3 regions of the Ureibacillus sp. MALMAid1270 genome follow, and region 3 is predicted to be linked to each of the others. Evidence: riboswitches for the same ligand, from Rfam matches in the RefSeq annotation. Region 3 holds a riboswitch; each other region holds the start of a gene.

Region 1 (5,589 bases), on a different contig from region 3:
GTTATAAGTTTTTTCTAGTCTGTCATTATAACGTACTACTGTTACGTTATCTGTCATTAACTCGCCAAGTTCTTTGTGTAATAAATATGCGTTTTCAGTTCCGTCCATTTTAAGGATTTTGTCCCATTTTTCTTGCTCTTCTTGAACACGAGCATCAAATAGAGATTGTGGAAGATCTTCAGCATGTTTTTTCAAGCCTTTTACATATTTAACAGCATTTGGACCAGCTACAGAACCACCGTAGATAGCAGATAATAAAGAGTTAGCTCCAAGACGGTTTGCTCCGTGTTGTGAGTAATCACATTCACCAGCTGCAAATAGACCAGGGATTTCTGTCATTTGGTCATAATCAACCCATAATCCACCCATAGAGTAGTGTACTGCAGGGAAGATTTTCATTGGAAGTTTACGTGGGTCATCACCTACGAATTTTTCGTAGATTTCAATGATACCACCAAGTTTTACGTCTAATTCATGTGGATCTTTGTGTGATAAATCTAGATAAACTACATTTTCACCATTGATACCTAATTTTTGGTTAACACATACATCGAAGATTTCACGAGTCGCGATATCACGAGGTACTAAGTTACCGTAAGCTGGATATTTCTCTTCTAAGAAGTACCATGGCTTACCATCTTTATAAGTCCAAATACGTCCACCTTCACCACGAGCAGATTCAGACATTAAACGGTTTTTGTCGTCACCAGGGATCGCAGTTGGGTGAATTTGGATGAATTCACCATTCGCATATGAAGCACCTTGTTGGTAAACAATAGATGCTGCAGAACCTGTGTTAATTACTGAGTTTGTTGATTTACCGAAGATAATACCAGGACCACCAGTAGCCATAATAACAGCATCTGAACGGAATGATACGATTTCTTCAGTTTGCATGTTTTGTGCAACGATACCGCGGCAAACACCTTCATCATCAAGAACAACACCTAGGAATTCCCAGTGTTCATATTTCGTTACTAAACCAGCAACTTCATGACGACGAACTTGCTCATCTAATGCATAAAGTAATTGTTGTCCAGTTGTTGCACCAGAGAACGCTGTACGGTGATGTAACGTACCACCGAAACGACGGAAGTCAAGTAAACCTTCAGGTGTACGGTTGAACATAACTCCCATACGGTCAAATAAGTGAATGATGCCAGGTGCAGCATCACACATTGCTTTAACTGGTGGTTGGTTCGCTAAGAAGTCCCCACCGTAAACTGTATCATCAAAGTGGATCCATGGAGAATCCCCTTCACCTTTTGTATTAACCGCACCATTAATTCCGCCTTGAGCACAAACAGAGTGTGAACGTTTAACGGGAACTAATGAGAATAATTCTACTTCAGTGCCTTCTTCAGCAGCTTTTACAGTTGCCATTAACCCTGCTAATCCGCCACCTACGACGATTATTTTACTTTTCGCCATGATTATTCCTCACTCCTCAAATTTTACTATTGGATGTCATACCAAACTTATTACACAAACGCTAGAATAGCGGCTACGAAAGCAACACTGAATACTACGAAGAACGCCATTGTTACATAAGTAGCAACTTTTTGTGATTTTGGAGATTGTGTAATACCCCAGCTCACTAAGAATGACCAAATACCATTTGATAAATGGAATGTTGCAGCTAAAATACCAACAATGTAGAATGCTAACATTAATGGATTTGCAACGATTTCAGCCATCATATCAAAGTTCACTTCATCTCCAAGCGCTTTTTGAATACGAGTTTGGAAAATGTGCCATGCAATGAATACAACTAGGAATACACCAGAGAAACGTTGTAATACAAACATCCAGTTACGGAATGTGCCAAAGCGCTGTAGATTGTTTGTTGCAGTAAACGCAATATACACACCGTACAATCCATGGAATAATAATGGTATGTAAATTACTACCCACTCAACAATTAACAATAGCCAATGTGGAATTAATTCCATCATACCAGCAGCATTATTGTAGGCTTCTACTCCTTGAGTAGCAGTGAAGTTGATAGAAAAGTGCACCAACAAGAACAATCCTACTGGAATAACTCCTAATAGTGAATGTAAGCGGCGCCAATAAAACTCATGATTCTTCGACAAGATTATTACCCCCCTCAAGTACATTTAAAATATTAAGTCAACATTAAGATATACGCAATTTTGAAACCGCTTAATATTGACTGCATATCTTATCATGTTACAATATTATGACATGTCCATTGTACTCCCAACCTCGATGACCGTCAAGGCAACTTGAGATTTTTTATACATAATTTAGACATGACTCTTCTTACAAACATTCTCATTTTTTGCATAAAATCTAATTAATATTAATTTTCTTACAGAAAAGAGGTAATTTTCTATATGACATCCCATCAAAAACAAGTACCAGCATTTGGTTATGAAATTTTAAGAGATTACGCACTACCTACCATTTTAGGAAAACATGAAGAAGATGTTCTTTATTGGGTTGGGAAAGACCTTGCTCGTAAATTTCCGTGCAGTGATTTGCAGTTAATTATTTCATTTTTCGAGGATACCGGGTGGGGAGTACTTTCTTTAGAAAAAGAGTTGAAAGATGGTTATATCTTCAATCTTACGAATGAACCAGACTTATTAAATATTGAGAAACGAAAATTCCGCCTTGAAGCTGGTTTTATTGCGGAGCAAATACAAATATTTAAAGGCTTTTTAACAGAATGTTATGATGAGAAAAAAGAAAAAAGCAATGTCATTCAATTCACTGTAAAATGGGATGTAAAAGAAAAAATCGAATAAAAAGTGGCAGATCCTTAGTTAATGAGGATCTGCCTTTTTTAATGGAGTAAATTATACGATTTCTTCTACTAGATTAAATTCATCGTGTAATGCATTTGCAGCACGAACCATATCATCTTGTGGGACAACTACAGAAACTTTGATTTCAGAAGTACTTACCATTTTTACCGGAATGTTTTCACTTCTTAATCGATCGAACATGCGTGCAGCCACACCAGGATTGGAAACCATCCCCGAGCCAACAATGGACACCTTTGCTAAACCAACTTCAAAATCAGCAAAACTAAATCCAAGTGATCGTTTACTTGACTCAAGTACTTTTACCGCTTCAGCAAATACTTCTTTCTCAATTGAGAAAGAAACAGTTGGGTTCACACCATCAATGACTGCCTGTACAATAATGTCAACGTTGATTTGGTTATCTGCTAAAGTTGTAAACAAATTCGCAAGTGATGCTTGTTCATAAGATTCATATCCTACTGTTAATCGAATAATATCCGTTTCATATGCAACACCACGAACAATTAAATTTCTCTCCATGTCTACCTCTCCCTTAATTACTGTACCTGGTATATTTTCTGTACTTGAGCAAACCACAAGTGACATATTATATTTTTTTGCTAATTCTACAGCACGTGGATGTATGATCTTTGAACCTAGTAATGATAATTCCAACAATTCATCATAAGATAATTGTTTAATTTGTTTGGCTGTTTTCACAATTTTTGGATCAGCAGTAAATACTCCAGTTGCATTTGTGTAAATATCAACTCGTTCGGCATCAATCGCAACTGCAACTGCAACGGCAGTAGTTTCCGGGCCACCTTCCCCAAGAAGAGTAATATTATTTACAGCATCTTTTCCTTGAGCACCTGCAATAATCGGAATGATGTCTTTACTTAAATAATTTTTTAAACATTCGTTTTCAATTCGGTCTATTAAAACATTTCGTTTCGTTGAGAACGTTTCAATTCCTGCTTGACAACCTGTTAGAGAAACTGCTTTATATCCACGTGCATTCATAGCGATCGCAAGTAAACTACTAGCAATTTGAGTATTAGTAGATCGAATGGAGTCTAACTCACGTTTAGTGGGTTGTTCTGATAAAGTGTAGGCATATTGTTTTACTTTCTCGTCTATTAAATTAATAAATGGCGCAACTATAACAACATCATATCCACTTTCTTTTTCTTGAATAATTTTATTTGTGATTTGTTCAATTCGATCAGATGATGCAAAGGTTTGTTCATCTAATTTAATCACAAGTTTAGTCATGTCCAATCCTCCTTCAAATCTAAATCTCGATAAAAAAGACAGCTTTCTCGGAAAACCCTTAAAAGCTGCCTCAAATTATACTAATTGAAAAAAGTAACTTATGAGATAGCTCTCCAAAATCTAGACAAACATTAGATTTTGACAGCGATACATCTCTTAAATGCACCACCAGCAAAAAATTGGAACAATCAATTAACTGCTTCGGCAGGTACCCCTTTCACTAACATTCATCAGAATTGTTCTCCTCATGCTAGATACTATTGGTAACTGCACCTCTATCTTTGCTGCGATATTCATAGTTTGTTTTACAATATCATACAATTAATCGGTTGACAATGTGTTGTCTTTATTAAAATGGTTGTAGATTGATTCAGCTAGCTTTGTAGGTATTTTTGCATTTTTTAATTCCTCAATTGAAGCTTCACGAATTTTCTTAACAGAACCAAATGACTTTAAAAGTTGCTGTTTTCGTTTTGGACCAATTCCTTCGATTTCATCAAGAACTGATTGAATCGCATTCGTTTGATGTTGTTGTCGTAGAAATGTTATCGCAAAACGGTGAACTTCATCTTGAATTCTTTGCAATAAATAGAACCCGTCACTTGTACGTTTCATATCGACTGGAACTGGCGGTTCTCCATACAGTAGTTGAGATGTATTATGTTTTTCATCTTTTGCAAGTCCTGCAATCGGTATAAATAAACCTAATTCATCTTCAATAACTTCACGGGCAACTTCCATTTGCCCTTTCCCACCATCAATAATGATTAAATCTGGTAATGGTAAGTTTTCTTTTAAAACTCGAGTATAGCGTCGTCGAATTACTTCTTGCATTGCGCCATAGTCATCATGGGCAGCTGTTTCTCGAAGTTTATACTTACGATATTCTTTTTTTGCTGGCTTTCCATCAATAAAGACAACCATAGCTGAAACAGCATCTGTTCCATGCATATGACTATTATCAAAAGCCTCTATTCTTAACGGTGCTGCAATATTCATCGCATTACCTAATTCCTCACATGCGCCAATTGTTCTTTCTTCCTGTCTTTCAATCAATTGGAATTTCTCACTTAAAGCAATTTTTGCATTTTTCATTGCTAAATCTACAAGTTCTTTTTTCGATCCACGTTTTGGAGTAATTACTTTTATTTCTAGTAATTTTTCTAAGATGGATTGCTCAATTGTTGAAGGAATAAAAACTTCCTTTGGTTTTATATGTTCTGGTATATCATAAAATCGACCAATAAATGTAAGGAATTCTTCTTCAGGGTCACGATAGATAGGAAATGTTGAAACATCTCGTTCAATTAGCTTTCCTTGGCGAACAAAAAAGACTTGTACACACATCCAACCTTTCTCTACCGCATAACCGAACACGTCCCGATTAGATAGATCCCCTGTTACCATTTTCTGCTTTTGCATAACGGTTTCAATATGTTGAATTTGATCACGGTATTCTTTTGCACGTTCAAATTCCAATTTTTCAGCTGCTTCAATCATTTTCTTTTCAAGATTTTCTTTTACTTCTTCATACCCACCA
Region 2 (5,589 bases), on a different contig from region 3:
ATTTTATCATTAATATTATATTAATTAATATACAGATCAAAAAGATTGTTGAAAATAATAAACTATTGAAATTTGCATTACGATCCCCATATTTCTTTTCAAGATAAATAATAAATAAACCGATAAGAATAAATAATAATAAAATCCAAAAAATGTGAATTACCCATTTGTAAATGCCTATTAATAATGTAAACATAATCAAAGAAATGATTAAACTATAATAGATGTATTTTGCTACATTACTTTTTTCAAAATACACTATTTTTCTTATTAGATACATTCTCCTGATTATTGGATTAGATATTACCATACCAATTATTAAAGCTAATAAAAGGAATGATTGAATTGTTGATGGAGAATAGGCAAAGGAACTCATAAAAATAAATCTTGTCTCGTCATCAGCTATTCTACTATTTATGGTAAACCATTGTTTTGTATTGATATTATAAAAGGTTTCTTCATCGAACATTTTATAATGCCCTACTTTACCATTATCATACATAAATAATAATTCTGCTATTATCGGATCATTCATATAGGGTATCGTATTTTCAATTTTTATTGGTTCCAATAATTTCAAATACTTATCGAATCGTTCGATTATATTTAATATATAAATCCTCCACAAAGATCCCCCTTTTCTAATACTATAGACGAAGAAGTTGTTAAAAAGTGTAAGAAATATAAAAAAAGACAAATTCCCTATTTTCTTAGGAATTTGTCTTAATCAAGCAATTATTTTAATGTACGCTTTAAGAATTCTTTTGTACGATCGTGCTGTGGATTTACAAGTACTTGGCTTGGTGGTCCTTCTTCTACGATTACACCTTTGTCCATAAATACAATTCGATCTGAAACTTCTTTTGCGAATTCCATTTCGTGGGTTACGATTAACATCGTATTCCCTTCTTCAGCTAGTTGACGCATTACTTTTAGTACCTCGCCAACCATTTCAGGATCTAACGCAGATGTAGGTTCATCGAATAACATTACATCAGGGTCCATCGCTAGTGCACGTGCAATAGCAACACGTTGTTTTTGACCACCTGATAATTGACTTGGCTTTGCATTCGTATATTTGTCCATACCTACTAATTTTAAATATTTTAATGCATTACGTTCTGCGTCTGCTTTAGAACGTTTTAATACCTTTTGTTGTCCTACAACACAGTTTTTTAACACATTATGATTATTAAACAAATTGAAATTTTGGAACACCATACCTAAATGAGTACGGTATTTTCTAATATCATGATTTTTGTCTAATATGTTTTCACCTTTATAAATAATTTCCCCACCAGAAGGAGTTTCTAGTAAATTTATACAGCGTAATAGAGTGGATTTACCAGAACCAGATGATCCGATTAAGCAAACTACTTCTCCTTTAGCAACTGAAAAATTTACATCGCGTAATACTTCATGGTTTCCAAATGATTTGTTTAAGTGTTTAATATCTATGACTTTTTCCATTCATAATTCCCCCTTACGCGACCCTTTTATCTGGTTGGAAATTGTAGTCTTTTGGACCATCTAATTTCTTTTCAAATAAACGTAATAATTGTGAAGCAGCAATTGTCATAATTAAATAAATCACACAGGCAATTAAATAAGTTTCTGCTGTTTTGTAGTTAATACTTGCAATTGTTTGAGTAACAAAGAATAATTCCGTTACACTAATTACACTTAATACAGCAGAGTCTTTAATGTTCATAATTAATTGGTTCCCTGTAGCAGGTAAAATATTTCTTATTACCTGTGGCAATATAACATGAACCATTGTTTGGAAATGACTCATACCAATTGTCTCAGCAGCTTCATATTGACCTTTGTCAATCGAAACAATACCACCACGCACATATTCAGCCATATATGCACCAGTATTTAATGAAACTACTAAAATAGCAGCTACAAAGCGATCCATAACAAATCCGTATGCAGCAATTCCATAGAATACAACCATCGCTTGTACAATCATTGGTGTACCACGGAATATTTCTACATAAACCGATAAAACAAAGTTAACGATTTTTAGTAAAAATGATTTAAAGGATTTTTTACGTAATGGTATCGTATGCATGACTCCAATAAATAGTCCGATGAGAGCACCAATAATTGTACTAAAGATTGCAATTAACAATGTAATATATGCACCTTTTAAATAACCTGGCCAATTATGCTCTAAAATTGAGAGTATAGACTCAAAACTCATAAATATCCTCCTTACAACATACTGTTGTATTAAAGTGGACACTGACTATAAAAAATAGTCAGTGTCTATAGACTACAAATAATTTAAGTATAAATTATTCTGCTGGTTGGTTTTGAATAGCAGCATCCATTAGTTGTTGTCTTTCTTCTTCAGAAATTTCAGCTAATGCAGCATTAATTTTTTCGATATTTGTTTCACCTTTACGAAGACCAATTGCAACAGCAGCATCTGCTTCGCTAATTTCAAAACCATCTTCTAATTCAATAAATACAAATTTAGAATTTGCAGCAGTTGATGAAATCGCTTCTGGTCTTTCAGCAACATAAGCGTCAATTACACCAGTGTCTAATGCAACGCGCATTTCTGTAAAGTTGTTCATTGCAACTTCTTTTTGTACATTTGGAATTTGGTCAATTACATTATAATTTGTTGTACCCATTTGAGAAGTAACTTTAGCACCAGCAAAATCAGCTAATGTTTTTGCGTTTGCATATTTACCATCTGCTTTTGTTACGATTACAAATTCACTTAAGTAGTAGTTATCAGAAAAATCGATTGCTTGCTTACGTTCATCAGTTGGACTCATACCAGCAATAACAGCGTCGATTACATTTGTTTGTAATGCAGGGATTAAACCTTCCCAATCTGTTTTAACAATAACTAATTCTTTTCCTAATGCTTCAGCTACACGTTTTGCAATTTCAACGTCGTATCCACCAGCATATTCGTCAGAACCTTCAATTTTTACAGCCCCATTTGAATCATCTTTTTGAGTCCAGTTAAACGGAGGATATGCAGCTTCTAAACCAACTTTAAAAACTTCTTTCTCTTCAGATGTTTCATCAGTCGAACCTTGATCAGCAGAACCACAAGCTGCTAAAACTAGAATTGCAAAAAGTGTGGTTAACATTAACAGTAGATTTTTTTTCATATTCTTTCTCTCCTTTTTAAATGGTTATAGGTATATATGAAAAAACGACCTAGAAGATTCTAGGTCGCGTGTATGTAATATACCCAAATCCTCAATTATTCCCGTTTAGAGATAGCACAACTCAAGTACGTTGGGAAACTATACTTGAGACAGTCCTGCAGTTATTCACTACAGACCCAGCATAAAGCATTGAGCTTACTTTACACTTCGGCGATATCTCCTTCTTTTTCATGTCATCGTTTGCTCGAACTCAATGAAAAACTAATAAATATCGCGCCTCTACCTCACATGAAAACAAGTGAGGTTAATATTTAGTTATAATCAAATGTTACGTCAGAGCACACATTATGTCAATAGGTAAGTTATCAAATAAATATCTAAAATATCAGAATAGTATATTGTTTGAATATTCTCAATAGATATAATTACACAATTTTCAGTAAGTTCTAAAGTGAAAAGCTCTAGCGAGATCATTAAATCTGCTAGAGCTAAAACAAAATTATGAATTTAATAATAAATCTTCTGGATTTTCGATTAATTCTTTAACTGTTTTTAAGAATCCAACTGAATCTTTACCATCGATAATTCTGTGGTCATAAGATAATGCAACGTACATCATTGGACGGATTTGAACTTCACCGTTAACAGCAACTGGACGGTTTACAATAGAGTGCATACCTAGAATGCCGGCTTGAGTACCGTTCATAATTGGTGTAGACATTAATGAACCGAATACTCCACCATTTGTAATAGTGAATGATCCACCAGCCATGTCATTTAAACCTAATTTTTTATCGCGAGCTTTTTTAGCTAAGTTTGCAATATCTTTTTCGATTTCAGCAAAGTTTTTAGCATTAGCATCACGTACAACTGGAACAACTAATCCTTCTTCTGTAGAAACAGCGATACCGATATCAAAGAAGTTGTTTAAGTGAATTTCATCACCAACGATTTGAGCATTAACATATGGGTATTTTTTAAGTGCTGCTACTACAGCTTTTGTGAAGAATGACATGAATCCTAATTTAATATCGTTAGCTTTCACGAATTCTTCTTGTTTACGTTTACGTAACGCCATAATGTTAGTCATGTCGATTTCATTAAACGTTGTTAACATTGCAGTAGATTGTTTAACTTCTAGTAAACGTTTTGCAATCGTTTGACGACGACGGCTCATTTTTTCAATTGTTACACGGTCTGTTTGAGCAGCTGGAGTGAATACAACTGGACCATTTGTCGTTGCAACAGGAGCCACTGGAGCTGCTGGTGCTGCTGCTACTGCTACTGGTGCAGTTCCATGAGCTGCTACGTCTTGAACTCTTACGCGACCTTGTGGGTCAACTGGTGAAATAGCACTTAAGTCAATACCTTTTTCACGTGCTAATTTACGTGCAGCAGGTGAAGCTACTACGCGGTCATTTGAAGTTACTTCAACAACTGGTGTTATAGCAGGTGCTTGTGATGCTGCAGGAGCTGCTGGTGCTGCTTCAGCTTTTGGAGCTTCAGCTGCTTGTGGTGTTGGTGCTGCACCTTCTCCAGCTTCTACAACAGCAATTACTTGACCTACTAATACTGTATCACCTTCAGCTGCAAGAACTTGTGTAAGTACCCCTGCTTCTTCTGAGATAATTTCAGCATTTACTTTATCAGTTTCTAGTTCAACGATGAATTCGCCTTTTTCAACGCGATCTCCAACTTTTTTAACCCATTGGGCAATTGTTCCTTCTGTAATCGATTCTGCTAATTCAGGGACTTTAATTTCAGCCACAATCATATCCTCCTTTATATATCATGTATGTTTTTTAAACATACATTTTCACTACTATCAATAGTAGTACACGACTATCAATCAAATATTTATTTTGCAAATGCATCTTGGATTACTTTAGCTTGAGCTACTTTGTGAGAGTCCGCATCACCTTCAGAAGTTGATGCCATTTCTGGACGTCCTACGTATTTTAATTTCTTACCATCAGCAATTTCTAGTAAATATTCTAATGCATATTTCCAAGGACCTTGGTTTTTAGGTTCCTCTTGTACCCATCTAATTTCTTTTACATTAGGGTATCTTGAAATAATTTCAGAAAGTTTTTCAGATGGGAATGGATATAGTTGTTCAACACGTAAAATATGTGTATCGTCGAAACCTTCTCCATCATTTACATGTTCTGCTAAGTCAATTGTAACTCGACCAGAACCAATTAGAATACGTTCAACTTTTTTAACGTTTTTACCTAAGCCTGGTTGCTCAATTACTTCTTGGAAGCTACCTTCAGATAGGTCTTCAATTGTCGCTGCTGCTAAAGGATGACGAAGAAGTGACTTTGGAGTACCCACAACTAATGGACGCACTGCTTCAGTACCTAACATTTTTGCTTGACGACGTAATAAGTGGAAGTAGTTTCCAGCATTTGAACAGTTCGCAACGATCCAGTTATTTTCAGCAGAT
Region 3 (5,589 bases):
CCTTTTGGTTTAGCAATATGATCAACATATGCTTGTCTTAAAGCTGGCCATCCTTCTGTAATACCATATTGTAAAATTTTCGGACCCTTTTCTGTTAATGCTTGATCTGTAATTTCTTTAATCACTTCAATTGGAAATGATTCATTTGCTGGACTTCCGCCTCCAAAAGAAATAATTTCAGGATCTGCTAATGCTTTAAAAATTTCGCGAATAGCGCTAGCTGAAACTTGTCCCATTCGGTCTGCGAATTGATACATAACTGATTTCCTCCTCTAATACAATCCATATCATCTATTTATTATTTAGAATCTAACTAAGTAGTTTTCGATATCGTAATGAACGATTATTTAATATTGTATACCTTATTTTTTAAAATTGTATAAATAATTTCCAATTGTCTTGAAATAGTTCGCAATTTACCAGAAACTTGCTATCGCTATGGAAATATAGAGGTAACTATTTTTAAGAAGCTTTTAAAACTTTTTTATATGACCCACAGCTTGTACGTTTTAATTCTACTCTTATAATCATACATTTAATTACTATTATTTATTGTTATTAGAGAGGAGTATCTTTGTGGCAAAAAAATCACATGATAGTTATGATTTAGTCCTTTATTCAATTGGACTAGCATTAACATTTTTAGTGTTTTTATTATCTAGATGGTTATCAGGGTCAGTAATGAAAGAAATTGAGTCAGGCACTTCATTAGTAGACCTTGTTTTCGACGGAAGTGATCAAATTAGTTTTTTATGGAATTTACTATTACCTACCCTTTTACTCTTCACGGGAATTTCCATTTTACTAGTATTGTTATGGCAAATGGTTAAATCAATTGTTACTAGACATGATTCTAAATTTAATAAACTACTCCTAATATTAATTGTTCATGTAATTGTCATCGACCTGTTATTTGCCTTCAAAAATGGTTGGCAATTACTGTTGTTAAACTTTCAATATATAATCATTACAGGTATTCTTCTTTTCTTATTTGCTTCTACTGTTCGATATTTTGTTAAGGTAAAAAAGAACTAACAAATGATTAAATACATAAATACCTTCAAAATGATAAAAGCCCAAAATCCACAGAGATTTCGGGCCATTTTTATTTAATAAAAACAACGGTATCACCAATATTATATATTTGGAAAACTCGTTCTCCTTTATAATCCCAGCCTAATTGTACTTTTCCGCTATCTAACATACTTTTGATTTCTTCTTTACTTACTTCCCCTGTATATAAAATAATTTCAGCTTCATGAACAAATTGAGCACTTTTTTCATCATTATATTCCTTATATTTTGCCCCTAAATATAAATCGCTTCCGAGCAATTCAGTAATATATTCGGGAATCTCTACTTCTAGGTTTTGAATCTCTCTTGGATAATTTACTTTTAATGAAAAAGATATTTCTTGAAACTTACTTTTATCCGAGTATTTTTCTTTATCATATAATATTAATTATTTATATGTTTCTTCATCGATAGGAGTAATTTCAGTACGTATTAATACCGCAGGGTTAATTTGAAAATAAAGATAGCAGCCTGCGACGATCACTCCTAATAATGCGTAACAAAGGATTTTTAAAGTTATTTTATGTTTCATTTAATCCCTCGCATTCGATAGATGTAGTTCTACTAGTACAAATCAAACCCAATATTCATTTCTATAGTTATCCTATATGCATAAAATTTACTTTTAATTAATAAAATAAATTAATTTTGCAAATTTAACTGTTCTATATTATCGTTGATAATTTTCTAAAAATTTTGTTTAGGCTATTGCTTTTCATGGAGAATCGATGTATTATTTTAATAATTAAATTTAATACATACTTATTTCAAAAAATTTGAAGTAAGGATAGAGGCGCAAAAACCATTAGTACACTTTTTGAGGATGATGAGATCCGATGATAACTGTGGAAAGGGGAATTTGCCGAAGTTTCAAGAACTCTCATTGGTCTTGAAGCTGGTTCTGCATTGAATAAGTGCAGGATTGTCATATAGGAAACTATGTGGAGGGCTATCTTACGCGAAGAAATGAAGTCTATTTCTAAGCAACAACGACCCTTCGTTGTTGCTTTTTTGCGTTTATTTTAACGCCCTTCTCCCTCTATTTTTTTTTAATAAAAAGTTAAGGATGTGGAGAAGAATGAATTTCGGAAATATTTTAACGGCAATGGTAACTCCTTTTGACCAACAAGGTGAAATTGATTGGCAAGCAACTGAAAACTTAATTAACTATTTAATTGCAAACGGTACTGACGGATTAGTTGTATCGGGTACTACTGGTGAATCACCAACGTTATCTGATGAAGAAAAAATTCAATTATTTAGATTTGCAGTAAAAGTAGTAGATGGAAGAATTCCTGTCATTGCAGGTACAGGCTCATATAATACAAGAGCTTCAATTGAACTAACAAAACAAGCTGAAAATGCTGGTGTTGATGGCATTATGCTTGTTACACCATACTATAACAAACCTTCTCAAGAAGGAATGTACGAACACTTTAAAGCAATTGCTGCTGAAACGACTTTACCAATTATCCTTTACAATATTCCTGGTAGAAGCGTTGTAAATTTATCTGTTGATACAGTAGTTGAGCTTTCTAAAATTAAAAATATTGTTGCTATTAAAGAAGCAAGTGGCGATTTAAGTGCTATGTCTGAAATGATTGAAAGAACTCGAGATGGATTTTCACTATACAGTGGAGATGATGGGCTAACAATCCCTGTGTTATCAATTGGGGGAACTGGCGTTATTTCAGTGGCATCTCATATCATTGGAAATGAAATGCAAGCAATGGTTAAAAAATTCCAACTTGGTAACTTCCAAGAAGCGGCTCGTGATCATCGTCGACTTCTTCCAGTGATGAAAATTTTATTCGCTACACCTAACCCAACTTCTGTAAAAGCGGCTCTAAATTTAAATGGTATTCCTGTTGGTGGTGTTCGACTTCCAATGACACCATTAAATAATGAACAGCTAGTTTCATTACAAAGAGTTTTAGATAACCACTTACAAAATGAAGTTTTGTCTTAATAGATTCAGTAAGAGTGTGGGTCAGTTAGCCCCACTCTTATTTTTTTGTTCCATGTTTATAAGAATTAGTAGATAATTAGTTGAAAGATAATTTTGACAATAGGGGTGTCACTTATGAATACATATAAAATCGCAGTTATTCCTGGAGATGGCATAGGAAAAGAAGTTGTTCCTGCTGCCATTGAAGTATTAGACAAAATCGCTGAACTTGATGGTCGTTTTAAATTTGAATGGACTTATTTTCCTTGGGGTTGTGATTACTATTTAGAACACGGGGTCATGATGCCAGAAGACGGTATTGATACATTAAAACAATATGATCAAATCTTTCTTGGCGCAGTCGGAATGCCCGACCTTGTACCAGACCATATTTCACTTTGGGGGTTACTAATTAAAATCCGCAGAGGAATGAAACAATCGATAAATGTACGTCCCGCTAAACTTCTAGCTGGCTTAGAATCACCTTTGAAAAACCCTCAAAACTTCGACATCACTGTTGTTCGTGAAAATTCAGAGGGAGAGTATTCAGATAGTGGTGGCCGCATTCACAGTGGCTCTGATGAAATCGCGATTCAAAACGCAGTATTCACAAGAAAAGGTACAGAAAGAGTTATGCGTTATGCTTTTGAATTAGCCAAACACTCTAGAGGACATGTAACAAGTGCAACGAAATCAAATGGTCTAACATATTCAATGCCATTTTGGGATGAAGTTTTTGAAGAAGTAAAACTAGAATACCCTGAAATTAATACAGTCTCTAATCATATTGATGCTTTAGCAGCCTTTATGGTCATGAAACCACAAACATTAGATGTAATTGTTGCTTCGAATTTATTTGGTGATATTTTAACAGACCTTGGTGGAGCTATTATGGGTAGTATCGGCATAGCACCTGCCGCAAATTTAAATATCGAACGCGAATATCCTTCAATGTTTGAACCGGTTCATGGCTCAGCACCTGACATAGCAGGAAAAGGAATTGCCAATCCTATTGGCCAAATTTGGACTGGAAAAATGATGTTAGATTTCTTAGGATATCATGAAGCTGGCACACGCGTATTGGACGCAATTGAAAAAACACTCGCTTCTGGCATTAAAACTGGAGATTTAGGTGGAAGATCTACGCTTGCGGAAGTAACTGAAGCTGTTATTAGTAATTTATAAATGAAATGTTAAGGCGCGGAGCCCCTTTCTTGGAAAGGGGTTTTTTTAGTGAGTTTTGGGGGTAATAGACAGGTCGGTCAAGTTAATAGACAAATCCCCTCGGATAATAGACAATTTTTTGGTGATATTTGACAATCTTGCTCTTTTAATAGACACATCTATTTTTATAGGAGATCTTGGCCACTTGATGAACAGAATATTCGCCAGTTTGAAGAAGTTATTCGCCAATTTTTGAAATTTATTAGCCAATTCTCACTAATTATTCGCCAAACTCAAGTCTTTATTAGAATTTCATTTAAATTCGAACTCCCCCAAGTATTTACCAAAATCGCAACCTTATTAGATCCCCAACTACACTCAAACAAAAAAGCCATACAACATACTATCTGAGAGTGTTGTACAGCCACTAAAATCCTATAACTCTGAACTTGGAATGCTAATTGTTGGATGACCTGCTGCATATGGTGCTACATCGTATTGTTGGAAGATTAGATCAATGCCACTTTCTGTAAAGTAAAATTGAGTATCATTACTTACTGCAAAATCCGCAATCATTTCTTCACTAAAGAAAAGATCTTGGTGTTCCTTTATATAATTTTTTACAAATTGAGTGATACTTGCAAATTTTGATTCATCAGAAATGATGTCTTTTAGTGTATAACGTTCACCTGTCTGTGTATTGAAGTTAAATCCAGTAACACCTTCAAGACCATGTGCTCCACCAGTATAAGTTGCGTCATATACTAAAATACTTAGCTTTCCATCTTGGTTAAATTTTACTTTAAATCTTGTATTATAACTATATTCGCAGGAATATGGGAATTCCTTGCAATGTTCTTTATCCTCTTCTTTGAACTTTTCCATTTGTTCTTTCAGTTCCAGATATCCCTTATAGGAATTTTCAATGTGAGCCTGAAAAGCTTCGTTAATTTTATTCTCAGCTTCTTTATTATCTTTAATTGTTACTTGTGGATAAATTAAAAAGTCTTCTTTATAGGTTTTAGATTCTACAATTACCGGTGCAGTCTCTGTTGTTTCACTAACCTCTACTAAGTCGGGGGACTCGAAAAAATCAAAGAATGAAAATATAGCACTAAAACTAACAAACATTTTAAACAGGTTCGTTGCAATCATTTCAATACCACCATCTTTCCATTTTTCAACTTAGATTGAGTAGATTTTATTCATTCATACAACAATGAATCGAGGATTTTCGTATATTTAACTAATTATTTAACACATTTCGTGAATAAGCTTTATTAAAAGCTTACTAAAATAAAAAGGGGTAGGCAATATATGGATAATAAGTTCATGATTGACAATACTTTTCAAAATTTAAGTGAAAAAAGAATGTCATTTGAACAAGTGTTTCGTTATATTGT

The links. Region 3 has a riboswitch for lysine ahead of dapA (4-hydroxy-tetrahydrodipicolinate synthase). Riboswitches for the same ligand answer to the same signal wherever they lie in the genome.
Positions count from the first base shown of each region.
Region 1: it holds a riboswitch for lysine, as region 3 does, so the genes downstream of both, ACOQFO_RS08215 (aspartate kinase) here and dapA (4-hydroxy-tetrahydrodipicolinate synthase) in region 3, are expected to answer to the same signal.
Region 2: it holds a riboswitch for lysine, as region 3 does, so the genes downstream of both, ACOQFO_RS10370 (transporter substrate-binding domain-containing protein) here and dapA (4-hydroxy-tetrahydrodipicolinate synthase) in region 3, are expected to answer to the same signal.

Region 1 covers NZ_JBMIRP010000061.1:9,859-15,447, forward strand. The annotation lists gene sdhA (succinate dehydrogenase flavoprotein subunit) at 1-1,431, opposite strand, end outside; gene ACOQFO_RS08205 (succinate dehydrogenase cytochrome b558 subunit) at 1,482-2,096, opposite strand; gene ACOQFO_RS08210 (YslB family protein) at 2,361-2,774, shown strand; gene ACOQFO_RS08215 (aspartate kinase) at 2,826-4,049, opposite strand; lysine riboswitch at 4,148-4,335, opposite strand; gene uvrC (excinuclease ABC subunit UvrC) at 4,371-5,589, opposite strand, start outside.
Region 2 covers NZ_JBMIRP010000078.1:90,956-96,544, forward strand. The annotation lists gene ACOQFO_RS10355 (hypothetical protein) at 1-628, opposite strand, end outside; gene ACOQFO_RS10360 (amino acid ABC transporter ATP-binding protein) at 736-1,470, opposite strand; gene ACOQFO_RS10365 (amino acid ABC transporter permease) at 1,484-2,209, opposite strand; gene ACOQFO_RS10370 (transporter substrate-binding domain-containing protein) at 2,304-3,140, opposite strand; lysine riboswitch at 3,245-3,430, opposite strand; gene odhB (2-oxoglutarate dehydrogenase complex dihydrolipoyllysine-residue succinyltransferase) at 3,640-4,908, opposite strand; gene ACOQFO_RS10380 (2-oxoglutarate dehydrogenase E1 component) at 4,998-5,589, opposite strand, start outside.
Region 3 covers NZ_JBMIRP010000026.1:22,542-28,130, forward strand. The annotation lists gene ACOQFO_RS02445 (PLP-dependent aminotransferase family protein) at 1-257, opposite strand, end outside; gene ACOQFO_RS02450 (hypothetical protein) at 577-1,035, shown strand; gene ACOQFO_RS02455 (hypothetical protein) at 1,106-1,333, opposite strand; gene ACOQFO_RS02460 (hypothetical protein) at 1,463-1,606, opposite strand; lysine riboswitch at 1,855-2,034, shown strand; gene dapA (4-hydroxy-tetrahydrodipicolinate synthase) at 2,153-3,043, shown strand; gene ACOQFO_RS02470 (tartrate dehydrogenase) at 3,158-4,207, shown strand; gene ACOQFO_RS02475 (DUF3298 and DUF4163 domain-containing protein) at 4,622-5,341, opposite strand; gene ACOQFO_RS02480 (ribonuclease H-like YkuK family protein) at 5,504-5,589, shown strand, end outside.